DNA from 3 places in the Salinifilum ghardaiensis genome. Region 1 is predicted to be linked to each of the others. Evidence: riboswitches for the same ligand, from Rfam matches in the RefSeq annotation. Region 1 holds a riboswitch; each other region holds the start of a gene.
The links. Region 1 has a riboswitch for cobalamin ahead of ACVGV0_RS12045 (ABC transporter substrate-binding protein). Riboswitches for the same ligand answer to the same signal wherever they lie in the genome.
Positions count from the first base shown of each region.

Region 1 (5,466 bases):
TGTCCAGGTGGTTCGTCGGCTCGTCCAGCAGCAGCTCCCGCGGCTGCTGCGCCAGGGCGCGGGCGATCTGCACCCGTTGGCGCTCCCCGCCGGACAGCGTCTGCCACCGCCGGTCGGCCTTGCCGGCCAAGCCGGTGCGCTCCAGCGCGTCCTGCACCGCGGTCTCGTCGGCGGCCGAGGCGGGCTGCCACGGCCGGCGGTGCGGGATGCGGCCCAGCCGCACCACCTCGACCACGGACAGCGGCACCTGCGTGTCGCTGTGCTGCTCGACCACCGCCACTCGCCGGGCCACGGCGCGGCGGCCGAGGTCCGCGAGCGCGCGGCCGTCCAGCGTGACCACTCCCGCGGTCGGGGAGAGCACCCCGGCCAGCAGCCGCAGCAGCGTCGACTTGCCGGACCCGTTCGGTCCGAGCACGCCGACGGTGGAACCCTCCTGCGGGGTGAGGCTCACCCCGTCGAGGACGAGCGCGCCGCCGAGCGTGCGGGTCACGCGGTCCGCGGCCAGTCCGTCACCGGTCATCGCGTCTCCCGGGCGCGGTAGAGGATGAGCACGAACGCGGGCACGCCGATCAGCGCGGTCATCACGCCCACGGGGATCTCCTGCGGGTCGAGCAGCGTGCGGCCGAGGGTGTCCACCCACACCAGGAACACCGCCCCGGCCAGCGCCGTCACCGGCAGCAGCCGCGCGTGGTTCGCCCCCGCCACGGCGCGCGCGGCGTGCGGCAGCACCAGGCCGACGAACCCGATCGCGCCGACGGCGCTGACGACCACCGCCGTGAGCAGCGCCGTGGTGCACAGCAGCACCAGCCGCGTGCGGGCCACCGCCACGCCGAGAGCGGCCGCGGCGTCCTCGCCGAAGGCGAACGCGTCCAGCGACCGGGCGTGGCCGCCGCAGAGCACCAGCGCCACCGCCAGCGCCGCGGTGCACGTGGCCACCTCGGTCCAGGCGGCGTTGCCCAGCGACCCCAGCAGCCAGAACATCACCCCGCGCGTGGTCTGCGCGTCGGCCGAGGTGAGCACGATGAACGAGGTCAGCGCCGAGAACAGCTGCATCGCCGCCACCCCGGCCAGCACCACCCGGTCGGTGGTGCCGCCGAGCAGGTGCGCCAGCACCAGCACGAGGGTGAACGAGACGATCGCGCCGGCGAACGCGCCGGCCGACATCGACACCGCCCCGCCGCCGAAGCCGAGCACGAGCACCAGCACCGCCCCGGTCGACGCGCCGGAGGACACGCCCAGCACGAACGGGTCGGCCAGCGGGTTGCGCAGCAGCGACTGCATGATCGCCCCGCAGGTGGCCAGGCCCGCGCCGCACACCGCGGCCAGCAGCGTGCGCGGCAGCCGCAGGTTCCACACGATGCCCTCGCGGATCAGCGACAGCGAGGACTCGCCGAGCCCGAGGCGGGCGGCCACGGTGGCGTACACGTCGCCGACGCGGATCTCGGCCGGGCCGATGGTGATGGCCACGGCCACCGATCCCGCCAGCGCGGCCAGCCCCACCACCAGCAACAGCGGCAGCCACGCGCGCCGGGCCGCGCGGGTCGTCCCGGCCGCGCTCACCGGTCGCGCCCGAACTCGCGCAGCTTGGCGGCGACCTTCTCCACTCCGGCCACGGTGCGGATCGACGGGTTCATCGCCTGCCCGCTCAGCCGCACGTACCGGTGGTTCTCGACCGCGTCCATGTGGGCCGTGGCCGGGTGCGACTCGAGGAAGGCGATCTTGGCGCGCGCGGTCTCGGCCGTCTCCGACCGGCGCGAGAGGTCGCCGAGCACGAGCACGTCCGGGTTGCGCTCGGCCACGGTCTCCCAGTTGATCTGCGGCCACTCCGCGTGCGTGTCGGCGAAGGCGTTGCGCGCGCCGACCTGGTCGGTGATGATGCCCGGCGCGCCGCAGCAGCCCGCCAGGTAGGGCGACTCGGAGTTGGCGAACCAGAACATCAGCGACGTGCCGGAGGCGTCGAGGCCGCGGGTGGCGCGGTCCATGCGTGCCTGCAGGTCGGCGACGAGTCGTTCGCCGCGCCGGGGCACGTCGAACAGCTCCGCCAGCTCGCGGACCTCGCGGTAGAGGGTCTGCATCGACAGCGGGTGCTGCCGCCGCCCGTCGCCGGAGCCGCTGTTGTCCTTGGCGCAGTCGGCGGGGGAGAGGTAGCTGTTCACGCCGAGCTCGGCGAACTGTCCCCGCGTGGCGACCCCGCCGGGGCCGAGGGTGGACACGAACGAGGCGGTGACGAAGTCGGGTTCGGCGGCCAGCACCGACTCGAACGACGGCATGTCGTCGGCCAGGCGCGGCACCGACGCGTTCGCCGCGGCCAGTTCCTGCGGCAGCGGGTCGGTCCACATGGACGTGCCCACGATGCGGTCGCCCAGCCCGAGCGCCAGCAGGATCTCCGTGGTGCCCTGGTTCAGCGACACGACCCGCTGCGGCGGCCGGTCCAGTTCGGTGCGCGTGCCGCAGTTGTCCACGGCGCGGGGGTAGCCGGGGGCGGGCGGTTGCTGCTGCGGCGCCGCTGCGGTACCGCAGCCGGCCAGCAGCGCGAGCGCGGACAGCAGGGACAACGGCAGAGCGAGGCGGTGCAGTGCCGACAGCAAGCGCACGAACGCTCCTCGGTGTCGAAGGGGCCGAGACGCGGGCCCGCGGGTGCATGACAAGACCCGGCCGCGCGGGCCGGGAGCCAGCAGGTCTTCGGACTCGGGGTCTTCCGGGCGGAACGCCTTCCCGGAGGGCGTGCTCCAGTGGCTGAGCCCGGGGCCGTTCCACGACTCCGTGTTCCGCCCGTCGCCCACACCGCTGCGCGTCAGTTCCGGATTCGCACCGGATTCCCTGACTCACGTCGCGCGTGAGTTCGACTGGCGAACGACAACGTACCACCCGCGCCGACCCGGCCCACCCGCCCCGGCGAAACCCCTGGTCACGCCGCGATCCGGCGGGTGAGGGGTGAGTTGGGGCACCCCCGCGGCCCCGCCCGGACGACCCGGGCGGTCGGGTCAGGCAGCCGCGGCGGCACCCCCAGGCCGTCGAGGAGTCACAGCAGGCTCAGCTGCCGCGGCCGCGGCTGGCGCCGCACCGGCTGCGCATCGACGACCGCATCGCCCAACCCGTCCAGCAACGGGCTGCGGCGCCGGTCGCGACCGCCGCGGCGCGCCGCACCGGTGAGGTACAACCGCTCGTGCGCGCGGGTCATGCCCACGAACACCAGCCGCCGCTCCTCGGCGAGCGCCTGCTCGTCCGGCGGGGACTGCGGCCACGACAGCGGCAGCAGCCCGTCCTCGCAGCCGGCCAGGAACACCACCGGGAACTCCAGGCCCTTGGCCGCGTGCAGCGTCAGCAGGCACACCGCCTCGGCCCGCGGGTCCAGCACGTCGACCTCCGCGCCGAGCGCGACCTCGCGGGCCAGCTCGGTCACGTCGCGGCAGCGGCGGGCCAGCGGCAGCAGCAGATCCACCGCGTGGTGCACCTGCGCGGCCGTCTCGTCCGGCACCCGCCCGGCCACCACCTCGGCCGCCCGCCGCATCCCGGTGACCACGTCGTCCGCGGCGCCCCCGCCGGCGCGGGCGAGTTCGTCGGTGACCAGCCGCACCCCGGTGCGCTGGGCCAGCCGCTCGTGCGAACGGCGCTGCACCGGCAGGCCCTGCCGGTCCAACGCCTCGGCCAGGGCGTGCGCCTGCGCCTCGGTGCGGTAGAGCACGGCGACGTCGCCGAAACCGAACCCGCCGCGCTCGTGCCCGCTGGCCCGACCCGCGTCCAACGCGTGGAACGACGCCCCGCCGAGCAGCTGCTCGACCGTGCCGGCGATGTAGGCCGCCTCGGCGTGCTCGTCGGCGGCGGTGTGCCGCACGATCCGGTGCGCCGGCCGGTCCCCGGCCGCGGCCAGCACCCGGTCCGGCACGAACGTCGACGCCGCCACCGCCCGCTGCGCCGCGGTGAGGATGTGCGCCCCGCTGCGGTAGTTGCGCTGCAGGTGGCACACCCGCGCGGTGGGGAAGTCCGCGGTGAACCGCAGGAAGTAGCCCACGTCGGCGCCGCGGAAGGCGTAGATCGCCTGGTCCGGGTCGCCGATGGCGGTCACGTTGCCCTCCGGCGGGGCCAGCTGCCGCAGCAGCCGGTACTGCACCGCGTCGACGTCCTGGTACTCGTCGACGGTGATCCACGCGAACCGGTCCCGCCACGCCGCGGCGGCCTGCGGGTGCTCGGCGAGCACGGCCACCGCCGCGTCCAGCAGCCCGTCGAAGTCGACCAGGTCGCGCTCGGCCAGCGCCTGGTGGTAGCGCCGCACCAGCGCGGCCACGTCCTCCTCGACCGGCTCGCCCAGCCGGACGCGGCCGGCCGCGTCCGCCAGCCGCCGCGCCCCGCCCTGGTCGCCGGCCAGCGCCAGCCGCAGGTCGTGCTGCACGGCCGCGTCGGCGATGCCGAACCCGGCGGTGAGCCCCGCCGCGTCGGCGTGCTCGCGCAGGATCCGCAGCGCCAGGCCGTGGAACGTGGTCACCGTCATCTCCGCGGCCGGAGCACCGAGCAGCCCCTCCAAGCGCTGCCGCATCTCCGCCGCGGCGCGGCGGGTGAACGTGACCGCCAGGCACGTCCGCGGGTCCGCGCCGCGCTCGGCGACCAGGTGCGCCAGCCGGTGGGTGACCGTGCGGGTCTTGCCCGTGCCCGGTCCGGCCACGATCAGCAGCGGCCCGCCGGCGCAGGCCGCGGCCGCGGCCTGCGCACCGTCCAACCCGGCCAGCAGGCCCGTCGCCGCGACCGCGTCCGGCTCCGGGGGTTCCGTGCCGTCACCGGTCTGCTCAGCGCCGACCGCGACGCCCGGGCGGGCGGGCGCGGCCTGACCGGGGGGCTCCTCGGCAGCCTCCCTGCCGCCGGTGGCCGCATCCGCGTGCTCGCCCGCCCCGGCTGGCGCCGCAGCCCCGCCCGGCGCGTCCGCAGCGCGCCGGGCCGGCACGGTGGGGGTCGGCGCGTCGAACAGGGCTAACGCGGACCCGCCCCACTCGGCCGCCTCGCCCGGGTCGAACAGGCGGATCACCCCGTACTGCCCGTCGAAGCCGGCCTCGCGGCGCACCCGCCCGGCACGCAGCCGACGGATCGCCTCACCCAACGCGGGATCGTGCCCGGCCAACTGCTCGACCGGCACCTCGTCGAGCACGTGCAGCTCCGGCCCGAACGCGGCGGTCACCCGGGAGGTTTCCGCGAACACCGTCTTGCTCTTGGGCCCCACGCCGCGCAGCTCGCCGATGATCTCCGGTAGCGGGATGCGGTTGCGGTAGTCCACCGCGCCCTGCGGGCGCGCCCCGGCGGGCCGGTCGGCCACCGCCGCGACCCGGTTGAGCACCCCGACCGTCAGCGCCTTGCCGCAGTCGGGGCACACCCCGCCGTGCGCGGCGGTGTCCTCCGGGGCGCAGCGCAGCCCGCAGCCGCGGTGCCCGTCGAGGTGGTACTTGCCCTCCTCGGGGAAGAACTCCACCGTGCCGGCGT
Region 1 covers NZ_CM137101.1:2,619,922-2,625,387, reverse strand. The annotation lists gene ACVGV0_RS12055 (ABC transporter ATP-binding protein) at 1-520, opposite strand, end outside; gene ACVGV0_RS12050 (FecCD family ABC transporter permease) at 517-1,560, opposite strand; gene ACVGV0_RS12045 (ABC transporter substrate-binding protein) at 1,557-2,594, opposite strand; cobalamin riboswitch at 2,657-2,866, opposite strand; gene ACVGV0_RS12040 (UvrD-helicase domain-containing protein) at 3,023-5,466, opposite strand, start outside.

Region 2 (5,466 bases), 2.0 Mb from region 1:
CCCGTCGGAGGACTTCCACAGCGCGATGTCGGCCTGCATGCCGACCTCGGTGGGCATCCAGTGGTTGTGGCAGCCGGCGAGGTACTTCTCCCAGGCCCAGTGGTACTTCAGCGGCAGCAGCTGGTTCACGTCGGCGCGGGCGTTGATCATGGACTTGTCGTCGACGGTGACGCGTCCGGCGTCCCGGTCGATCGCGCCGAGACCGGTGGGATCGGTGTCGTTGGCGGCGGTGGTCATCTCGAGTGCTCCAAGGGGCGTGGACGGCGAGGCAGGCGTCTGTTCCGCTGTCCGGGGCGGGAGGTCGGGGCAGCTGGTCGGGGCAGCTGGGAGTGCAGGGGATTCAGCTGCGGGATCCCGTGCGCAAAACGACCCGGCGAAGTCCAGCTACTGGCAGGCTTCGCAGTCGGGCTCGTCGGCGGCGCACGCGGCGGAGCCGGTCGGCTCGGCGCCGCGCTCCGCGGCCGGGGTCGCCGGGACCGCGTTGAGCTTGCCGTCGGTGCCGCGCAGCGTGCTCTTCTCCACCTGGGTGGCCGAACGGGAGCGCAGGTAGTAGGTCGTCTTCAGGCCCTTGCGCCAGGCCGCGCGGTACAGCGCGTCGAGCTTCTTGCCGCTCGGGGAGGCGATGTAGAGGTTCAGCGACTGCGCCTGGTCGAGCCACTTCTGGCGGCGCGCCGCGGCCTCCACGATCCAGGAGCTGTCCACTTCGAACGCGTTCGCGTACAGCGCCTTGAGGTCTGCGGGGACGCGGTCGATGGCCGAGACGGTGCCGTCGTGGTACTTCAGGTCCGCGACCATCGCCGCGTCCCACAGGCCGCGCCGCTTCAGGTCCCGCACCAGGTACGGGTTGATGGCGGTGAAGTCGCCGGACATGTTGGACTTGACGAACAGGTTCGAGAACAGCGGCTCGACGGACTGGCCCACACCGCAGATGTTCGAGATCGTCGCCGTCGGGGCGATGGCCAGCACGTTGGAGTTGCGCATGCCCGTGTTCCGCACCCGCCGGCGCAGCCCGTCCCAGTCCATGCGCGCGGAGTGGTCCAGCTCGGCGTGCTCGGGGTCGCGCGCCTGCTCGAGCAGGCGCAGCGAGTCGACCGGCAGGATGCCGCGGCTCCACAGCGACCCCTCGAAGGAGGAGTACCGGCCGCGTTCGGCCGCCAGCTGCACCGAGGCGGCGATCGCGTAGTAGCTCACCGCCTCGGTGCTCGTGTCGGCGAACTCGACGGCCTCCGCGGAGGCGAACGGGACGCCCTGCTCGAACAGGGCGTCCTGCAGCCCCATGACGCCCAGCCCGACGGGGCGGTGGCGGAAGTTGGAGTCGCGGGCCTCGTCGAGCGTGTAGAAGTTGAGGTCGATGACGTTGTCCAGCATGCGCACGGCGGTGGTGACCGTGCTCTCCAGCCGCGCGTGGTCGAGGCCGCCGGAGCCGACGTGCGCCCGCAGGTTCACCGACCCGAGGTTGCACACGGCCACCTCGTCCGGGCCGGTGTTCAACGTGATCTCGGTGCACAGGTTGGACGAGTGCACCACGCCCGCGTGCTGCTGCGGCGAGCGCAGGTTGCACGGGTCCTTGAACGTCAGCCACGGGTGGCCGGTCTCGAACAGGGCGGTGAGCATCCGCCGCCACAGCTCCACCGCCCGCACCCGGCGGAACACGGCGATCTCGCCGCGGTCGGCGGCCGCTTCGGCGGCCCGGTAGCGCTCGGCGAAGTCGGTGCCGCAGGCGTCGTGCAGGCCGGGCACCTCGTCGGGCGAGAACAGCGTCCACTCGGCGTCGGCCTCGACGCGCCGCATGAACTCGTCCGGGATCCAGTTCGCCGTGTTCATGTCGTGCGTGCGGCGCCGGTCGTCGCCGGTGTTCTTGCGCAGGTCGAGGAATTCCTCGATGTCGATGTGCCAGGTCTCCAGGTAGGCGCACGCCGCGCCCTTGCGCTTGCCGCCCTGGTTGACGGCGACCGTCGTGTCGTTGGCGATCTTCAGGAACGGCACGACGCCCTGCGAGGTCCCGTTGGTGCCGCGGATGCGCGCACCGAGCCCGCGCACGGGCGTCCAGTCGTTGCCGAGCCCGCCGGAGTACTTCGCGAGCATCGCGTTGCTGCGGTACGAGCGGAAGATCGACGAGAGGTCGTCGTCCACAGTGGTGAGGAAGCACGAGGACAGCTGCGGACGCAGGGTTCCCGCGTTGAACAGGGTCGGCGTCGAGGCCATGAACGTGAACGTCGACAGCAGCTCGTAGAACTCGATCGCACGCCGCTCCCGGTCGTCCTCGTGCAGCGCCAGGCCCATGGCCACGCGCATGAAGAACGCCTGCGGCAGCTCGAACCGCACCCCGTCGTCGTGCAGCAGGTAGCGGTCGTGGAGCGTCTGCAGGCCGAGGTGGGTGAACTGCAGGTCGCGCTCGCCGACGAGCGCGGCGGCCAGCCGATGCAGGTCGAACCGCTCCAGCTCCGGGTCGAGCAGTCCGAGGTGGACGCCCAATCGCACGTAGGCGGGGAAGTGCTCGGCGCAGTCGGTTCCCGGTTCGCCGGTGTCCGATTCGGACGCGGTCGTGCCGAGGTGCTGCAGCGCTTCGCCGCGCAGCGCGTGCAGCAGCAGCCGGGCGCAGACGTGCGAGTAGTTCGGTTCGGACTCGACGAGGGTGCGCGCGGCCATGATCTGCGCCTGCGCGAGCTCCTCGGCGCGCACGCCGTCGTAGAGGTTGCGGCGGATCTCGGCCAGCACCGGTTCGGCGTGCACGTCGGCGAGCCCGCTGGTCGCGTGCTGCACGAGGCGCACCACGCGGTCCCAGTCGAGCGGGCGCAGGCGGCCGTCGGGTTCGCGCACGCTCAGCTCCGGCGTGCGCGCGGGTGCTGCAGGGGGCGCTTGGGTCACGACGCTCTCCTCTCGCGAGTCCGTCCGTATCCGGGACCTCGCGAGCGGGAGTGGTGGACGCCGGCGCGCTGCGCCGCTGCGGTGCGTTCCGCGTGGCGGGTTCTCCACCCGGCGGGGTGGTCCGCGTGTCCGGGGCCCGCCCTCGAGGCCCGGCGTGCGTGCGCGTTCTCCCGCGCACACCGGTGGCAGGTCTTCGGACTCGCGGGCTTCCGGCGCTCGGCCGGCCCTACTGGCCGTCGCTTCCCGGACGTGCGTCCAGTGCTGCACCACCGCGGGGGTGGTGACGGCGGTCGTTCCCGCTCACCGCTGCGGGGCAGTCCCGGATTCCCACCGGGTTCCCTCTCGCCTCACCGGACCGTTCCCGGCCCCGTGAACCACCAGCACCGAGCACACTACATGTTGCGATGCGCGATCGCGAACGGGGCCAGATCCCGTGTCGCGGCGGCTGCTCGATGTCGAGCACCCGGAGCGGGGGCTTCCCCGGAGGCCCTGCTACGCACCCACCCGCGTTTCCGGGGCCACTTCCTCGTGTTTCACCGCACCCACCGGTAGCGGTGCTCGGGCCGCCCCGCCGACCCGTACCGCATCCGCAGCGCGGCCTGCCCGTCGGCGCACAGGTGCTCGAGGTAGCGCCGCGCGGTCACCCGCGCGATGCCGGCGCGCTCGGCGACCTCCACGGCCGACAGGTCGGACTCGGCCGCGCGCAGCGTCTCCGCCACGAGCTGCGCCGTCTCCGCCGTCAGCCCCTTCGGCAGGCTCGTCCGCGAGGTCGGGCGGCGCACGCCGAACACGCGGTCCACGTCCCGCTGGGTGGCCTGCTCCACGCCGGTGAGCTTGTCGCGCACCGCTGCGAAGCGGTCCAGCTGCTCCCGCAGCGCGTCCAGGTTGAAGGGTTTGAGCAGGTAGTACATCGCACCGCCGTGCAGCGCGGCGCGCACGTTGTCGATGTCGCGCAGCGCGGTGATCACCAGCACGTCCACGGGCGTGCCCGGGCCCGGTTCGTCCGGCGCCCGCAGCCGCTGCAGCACGTCGATGCCCGACATGTCCGGCAGGTAGAGGTCGAGCAGGACGAGGTCGGGCTGGTGCTCGGCAACGGCGCGCAGCGCCTCGGCGCCGCTGTGGGCGACGCCGACCACCGCGAACCCCGGCACCGAGGCGACGAAATCCCGGTGGTTGCGCGCCACGCGCGCGTCGTCGTCGACGACGAGCACCGACAGCACCGGCTCCCACCTCCTGCGCGGCGTCCGCGCGGGCCCTCCGCTGGGAGTCCCCGCCTCCGACGGGTCCTGCCCCCGAGGGGCGCGGCTTCCGACGGCACGGCGGCCGCCACCGGCACCGCGCGGACGTGCGCAGCGGCCGGCGACGTTACCGGCGTGCTAGCGCGCATCCTCTCGCACCGGGAGGTAGGCGCTGAACACGGTCTCCTCGGTGGCGTCCACGTCCACCGACCCGTGCCACCGCTGCGCGGCCTGCCGCACCAGCGCGAGCCCGAGCCCGCGGTGGCCGGTGCCGCCGCTCCCCTTGGTGCTCACCCCGGCGGCGAACACCTCCTCGGCGACCGCGGGAGCCGGGCCCGGGCCCGAGTCGGTGACGCGGATCTCCAGCAGCGGTTCGCCGTCCCGGTGCAGCCGCACGAGCAGCTCCACCCAGCCGGAGCCGCCCACGGCTTCGAGGGCGTTGTCCACCAGGTTGCCCACGATCAGCAGCACGTCGTCGCGCAGCTGCGGCGGCAGTTCCCGCGGCACGTCGCTGAGCGCGGCGAGCTCGAACTCCACGCCCCGCTCGGAGGCCTGCGCCGACTTCGCCAGCACGAGCGCCGCCAGCGCGGTGTCGTGGACGCGCTCGGACACGGACGTGCTCGCCCGCGTCGTCGTGGCGGACAGCTCGGACAGGTACTCGCGGGCCTCGCCGACGGCCCCGAGGTCGAGCATGCCGGTGACGGTGTGGATGCGGTTGGCGAACTCGTGGGTCTGCGCGCGCAGGCCGTTGGCCATGGTGCGCACGCCGTCCAGCTCACCGCCGAGCCGCACGATCTCGGTGTGGTCGCGCAGCGTCACCAGCCGTCCCGTGCCCTGCTCCCCGATGCGCACCGGCCTCGGGTTGCACACGAGCAGCCGCCCGCCGACGGCGAGGAACACGTCCTCCCGGGTGTCGGCACCGCTCAGCACGTCGCACAGCTGCTCGTCCAGTCCCAGCTCGCGCGGGGTGCGGCCGACGCAGTCCCGCGGCAGCCCGAGCACCTCGCGGGCCGAGTCGTTGGCCAGCAGCACGGTGCCGTCCGCGCCGACGGCGAGCACGCCCTCGGTGATGGCGTAGAGCAGGGCTTCGCGGCTCTCCAGCAGCTCGGTGATCTCGGCGGGTTCCAGGCCGTGCGTCTTCGCGCGGATCCTGCGGGAGATCCACAGCGCGCCACCCGCGCCGAGGGCGAGGGCGAGCAGCAGGGTCGTGCCGATGACGGGCAGCGCGTTCCGCGCGGCCAGCGTCACCCGCGAGGACAGCACGCCGACGGAGACGTAGCCGACGACCTCCTCGGCCTCGTCGCGCACCGGGACCCGGGCGCGCAGGGTGAGCCCGGCCGGGCCCCACTCCACGCCCGTC
Region 2 covers NZ_CM137101.1:624,976-630,441, forward strand. The annotation lists gene ACVGV0_RS02795 (ribonucleotide-diphosphate reductase subunit beta) at 1-237, opposite strand, end outside; gene ACVGV0_RS02800 (ribonucleoside-diphosphate reductase subunit alpha) at 385-2,898, opposite strand; cobalamin riboswitch at 3,036-3,265, opposite strand; gene ACVGV0_RS02805 (response regulator) at 3,402-4,088, opposite strand; gene ACVGV0_RS02810 (ATP-binding protein) at 4,245-5,466, opposite strand, start outside.
Region 2: another riboswitch for cobalamin. It lies ahead of ACVGV0_RS02800 (ribonucleoside-diphosphate reductase subunit alpha); the one in region 1 lies ahead of ACVGV0_RS12045 (ABC transporter substrate-binding protein).

Region 3 (5,466 bases), 1.3 Mb from region 1:
GGGCGGGACCGGTGCGCCATCGCGCGAGCTCGATCATCCACGGCCTGTCCGCGCTGCCGGTGCGCGCCGGAGGCGCCAGCCGGTCCACCACCGCCGCGCGGACGTGACAGCCGGGCGCGCCCGCCGGACCGGTCGGTGCGTGCGGGCGCCTACCCTGGGGCCGTGCTCATCGTGCTGCCTCCCTCGGAGACGAAGACGACCGGCGGCGAGGGCGCTCCGCTCCAGCTGGAGTCCCTGTCGTTCCCGGAGCTGAACGACGCGCGCCGCGCGCTGGCCACCGAACTGTCCACATTGGCCGAAGACGTCCCGGCGAGCCTGTCCGCGCTCGGGATCTCCGAGCGCCAGGTGGACCAGGTGCGGTTGAACGCGGAGCTGTGGAAGGCCCCGACGGCGCCCGCGCTGGAGCGCTACACCGGCGTGCTCTACGACGCGCTCGACGTGCGCTCGCTGGACGGGCACGAGCGCGGCCGGGCCGACCGGCGCCTGGCCGTGGCCTCGGCGCTGTTCGGGCTGGTGCGCGGCACCGACGAGATCCCACCGTACCGGATGTCGGCCGATGCGCGGCTGCCCGGTGCGGGGAAGCTGCGGCCGGTGTGGCGCCCCGTGCTGGAGCCGGTGCTGGGCGGGCTGGACGAGCTCGTCGTCGACCTGCGCTCGGGCGCCTACGCCGCGCTGGCGCGCGTTCCCGCCGCCGCGGGTGTGCGCGTGCTCTCGGAGGACTCCCGCGGCGAGCGCAAGGTCGTCAGCCACCACAACAAGTCCTACAAGGGGCGCTTGGCGCGCAGCCTCGCCGCGACCGCCGCAGAACCCGCCACAGTGGACGACCTGCTGGACCTCGTGCGGTCGGACGGCTTCGCGGTGGAGCGCGAGGGGGAGCAGCGCTTCGCGCTCATCGTGCGGTGACGGGAAGTCCGGACTCGGCCGTCGCCCGGGCTCCGGGGGACGGCCGGGACCGCCGGGAGGAGCGGGACCCGCACTCGACCCTCACTTGAGCCCGGCCACGGGTCCGATGACGACGATCGCCGGCGGGGCCACGTCCGCATGCTCGACGTCCTCGGCGATCGCGCCGAGCGTGCTGCGCACCGTCCGCTGCCCCGGCATGGTTCCCTCCTGGATGACCGCCACCGGGGTGTCGGCCGGGCGCCCGTGCCGCAGCAGCACGTCGGCGAACGCGTCGAGCCGGCGCACCGCCATCATGAGCACGAGCGTGCCGCTCAGCCGCGCCAGTGCGGGCCAGTCCACCAGCGACTTCTCGTCGTCCGGGGGCACGTGGCCGGAGACGACGACCACCTCGTGCGCCACGCCGCGGTGGGTGACCGGCACGTCCGAGACCGCGGGGGCGGAGAACGCGCTGGTGATGCCGGGCACCACCGTCACCGGCACGCCCGCCTCGGTGCACGCCAGCAGCTCCTCGAAACCGCGGCCGAACACGTACGGGTCGCCGCCCTTGAGGCGCACCACGAACTTCCCGGCGCGGGCGCCGTCGATGAGCGTCCGGTTGATGACCTCCTGGTTCGCCGCCCGTCCGTACGGGATCTTGGAAGCGTCCACGACCTCGACGTGCGAGCCGAGCTCGTCGAGCAGCTCGCGCGGCGCCAGGTGGTCGGTGAGCACCATGTCGGCCTTGGCCAGCAGGCGCCGCCCGCGCACCGTGATGAGGTCGGGCGCGCCCGGCCCGCCGCCGACGAGCGCGACGCCGGGGGACGGCGGTTCCGCGTGCTCGTCGACGACGCCGGACTGCAGCGCCTCCACGAGGCCGTCGCGCACCGCCACCGACCGCCGGGGTTCGCCCCCTGCGAGCACCCCGAGCAGCAGCCCGTCGTGCTCGCCCACGGCGGGGGTGACGGCGCTGCCCGCGGGGGCGTCGTCGGCGCGCACGCAGAACACCCGGTTGCGCTCGGCTTCCGCGCCGACGGCTGCGTTGACCGCGTCGTCGGAGGCCGCCGCCACGGCGTACCACGCCTCGGCGAGGTCGCCCGCGGCGAAGGCGCGGCGCGTCCAGCGCACCTCGCCGCGATCGGCCATGGACTCCACGGCGGGGGTGGCCTCCGGTGCGATCACCTCGACCTCGGCCCCCGCGCCGACGAGCCGCGGCAGGCGCCGCTGCGCCACGGTGCCCGCGCCGACGACGACGACGCGTCGCCCGCGCAGGTCCAACCCGGCGAGGTAGTGGTGCTCTGTCGGTGTGTCAGTGCGCGTGCCCATGTGCGTGTCCGTGGCCATGACCTTGTCCGGTCGGATCGTCCGGGTGGTGGTGCGGTGTCTGCGGCTGGCCCAGCTTGTCCTCGAACCCGGGCAGCAGCACGCGATACGCGCAGGTATCGCAGTTCATCCGGATGTCGCCGTGCAGGGCCTCGTGGTAGCGCTCCACGACGAGGTCGGCCAGCGCGTCGGTGTTGCCCAGGTACCCGGCGACCCGGACATCGATGTCCGGATTCCGCTCGCCGTACTCGTGCGCCTGCGTCACGACCCGCTGCGGCAGCACTCCGTCGAAGAGGAAGTACGGCGCCACCACGACCCGTTTCGCACCCAGCCGGCGAGCGCGCTCCAGACCGCCGGGAACGTCCGGCGGTGCCAGCGAGATGAACGACGTCTCCACGGTGGCGAAACCGCCGGTTTCCTGCAAGAGCCGTGAGACCTTGGACACCTCGGAGTTCGCGTCCGGGTCGGTGGAGCCGCGGCCGACGAGGACGACGGCCGTGTCCGTCCACTCCGAACGGGGAACCTCCGCCTCGATGCGTTCGGACAGCACCGACAGCAGCGTCGGGTGGGGGCCGAGCGGGCGGCCGAAGACGTAGCGGGTGGCGGGGTTGCGCTTCACCTCGCGCTCCAGCGCGGCCGGGATGTCGCCCTTGCCGTGCCCGGCGGCGACGAGGACCAGTGGCACGGCGACCATTTCGGCGTGGCCGCGTTCGGCGAGGTCGTCCCACGCCTCGTTCACGGCGGGCGCGGACAGTTCGATGAACCCTCCGCCGACGTCGATCCCCGCGGCGGAGACGCGCTCGGCGACCCGCTGCGTGAACGCGCGGAACTCACCCACCCCGCCTTCGTCCACTGTGCCGTGTCCGACGAGCAGGAGTGGTCGCGGTCGATTCACTGGTTACCTCCGGATTCGTCAATCTTGCCAGTACAACAACGCGTTCACCGCAGCGGACGCGATGGCGGCACCGCCGCGCTCGGACAGCGTGCTCACCGCGGGAAGTCCGCTCCCGCGCAGCGCGGCCTTCGACTCGACGGCGCCGACGAAACCCACCGGCACCCCGATGACGAGCGCCGGGCGCACCTCGCCGCCGGCGGCCAACCGCAGCAGCTCGGTCAGCGCCGTGGGGGCGTTCCCGATGGCCCACACCGCACCGTCGGGAAAATCCCTTGCGGCGCAACGGATTCCCGCGGCCGATCGGGTTATTTCCGCCTGTCCGGCGGTTTCCGCCACCGACGGGTGGTCCAGGCCGACGCGCGAGTCGCGGGCGGTCACTCCCGCGGCGACCATGCGCACGTCGCAGACCAGCGGCGCGCCGCCCACGAGCGCGCGCCGACCCTGCTCAGCTGCGGACTCGGTGGTGACGACTTCGCCCACCCAGCTCGGATCGGCGGTGGTGTGCACCACGCGCTCCACGACGGCGCGCGCCAGCGGCGGGTGGTGCGCGAAATCGGCGCGCTGCCGCATGATGCGGTAGGACTCGGTTTCGATCGGATGCACTTTCCTGCGCACGGTCATCCTTCGCATGAGATCGGGCTCGGCGCGCCCGGCCGCTCCGCGCCGGGCGCGCGTTCGACTCCGCGGCGCGCCCGCTCCCCGGGACCGCGCCGGGGGCACCGGACGGCGGCGCGGGCGCGCTCGCCCGCGGTTGCGCGGGCACGCGCGCGCCACCGCGGCGCGCCGAACCGCACTCCGCAGCGCTGCGGCCGCGCTCGTCCGCGCGGCGGACGCAGCACGCGAGACATCGGTCCACGAACCTCCTGGGTTTCCCGCCCGAGGGGCCGGCGAGGGCGCCGCGCGCCGCGGTGCGGCGCGGGGTCGGTGCTGAGTCTCCTGACTCCCGGATCATCGCGAGCGCCGTCGGCCTTCCCGCCGTCTCCGGCCGTGGCCATTCCTGCGCGGCGCCCGCTCACCCGGTCACAGTGGGCGGGTCCGTCCCGGATTCGCACCGGGTTCCTCTGTCACCGACCGCCGCATCTTCGCCCGCGAACCCCGCGAGGTCAAACCCGGTGAATTCGATCACAGAGCGTGCAGGGGTCCGGTTCCACCCCGTGTGGGTGACGCGTCGGGTTCCGTTCCGCCAGCGCGACCTCCATCCTGGAGTCACCGTGGTGGCGCTCTGCCCAGCACGGCCCGGGAGGCGACCATGAACGAGACGCACACGATCACCCTCGATCTCCAAGTCGTCGAACAGGGTTCGAAGACGACGTGCGATGTCGGGTTCACCACGCCGAGCGGCCAGGTCGTACACGGCCACGGCACGGCGCGGCGGCATCCCGACGATCCCGAGGTCCCCCAGATCGGGGACGAAATCGCGACGGCCCGCGCGCTGTTCGAACTGGCGCACAAACTGCTGGACACGGCGGCGTCCGACATCGGCCAGCAGCTGAACCGCCGCGTGCGGCTGCCCGCCTGAGCGGGACGGCCCCGAGCGGGGCGGCGCGGCCGGGGCCGGAGAGCTCCCGGTCGCGCCCGCTGCCGCTGCGGCGGGCGCGGCACCCTGCCCGGGCAGGAACCTACTCCAGCAGGCGGATGGCATCGGCCGGGCAGATCTCCACGCACTCGCCGCAGGCGGTGCACCGGTCGGCCACCACCCGCGGGCGCCCCGGAGCGGGGCGCAGCGCGTGCTCCGGGCACGTCAGCAGGCACGCGCCGCAGGCGGTGCAGTCGGTGGTGATCACCAGCGGGTCCTCAGGCATCGCTGGTCATCCACCGGTAGCCGCGCGGCGTGACGAAGCGGTCGCTGAGCACGGCCGACTGCGAGGAGCCCACGATCACGGTGGTGAGCATGTCCACCGAACCCGGATCGAACTCGGCGATCGGTGCGCACCAAACGCCCTGGTCGGGCCGGTAGGCCTGCCGCACGGCGCCGACCGGCGTGGTCGCCGGTCGGGACTCGGCGAGGATCTCCAGCGCACGCCCCAGCTGCCAGTCGCGCTGCACCGACCGCGGGTTGTAGAAGCACACCACGAGGTCGCCCTCCGCCGCGGCGCGCACGCGCCGCTCGATGATCTCCCACGGCGTGTGCAGGTCGGACAGGCTGATGAGCACGTGGTCGTGGCCGAGCGGCGCGCCGAGCAGCGCCGAGGCCGCGAGCGCCGCGGTCACCCCCGGAACGCCCACCACCTCGATGTCCGAGGACGCCTTCTCCAGCGCGGGGCTGGCCATGGCGTACACGCCGGCGTCGCCGGAACCGATGAGCGCCACGGCGTTGCCGGTCCGCGCCAGCGTCACGGCTTCCTCGGCCCTGGCCTCCTCCTGGCCGA
Region 3 covers NZ_CM137101.1:3,924,973-3,930,438, forward strand. The annotation lists gene ACVGV0_RS17880 (cytochrome P450) at 1-107, shown strand, start outside; gene yaaA (peroxide stress protein YaaA) at 163-903, shown strand; gene cobA (uroporphyrinogen-III C-methyltransferase) at 985-2,205, opposite strand; gene ACVGV0_RS17895 (sirohydrochlorin chelatase) at 2,189-3,097, opposite strand; gene ACVGV0_RS17900 (precorrin-8X methylmutase) at 3,116-3,718, opposite strand; cobalamin riboswitch at 4,028-4,158, opposite strand; gene ACVGV0_RS17905 (DUF1876 domain-containing protein) at 4,347-4,616, shown strand; gene ACVGV0_RS17910 (DUF362 domain-containing protein) at 4,717-4,899, opposite strand; gene cobJ (precorrin-3B C(17)-methyltransferase) at 4,892-5,466, opposite strand, start outside.
Region 3: another riboswitch for cobalamin. It lies ahead of ACVGV0_RS17900 (precorrin-8X methylmutase); the one in region 1 lies ahead of ACVGV0_RS12045 (ABC transporter substrate-binding protein).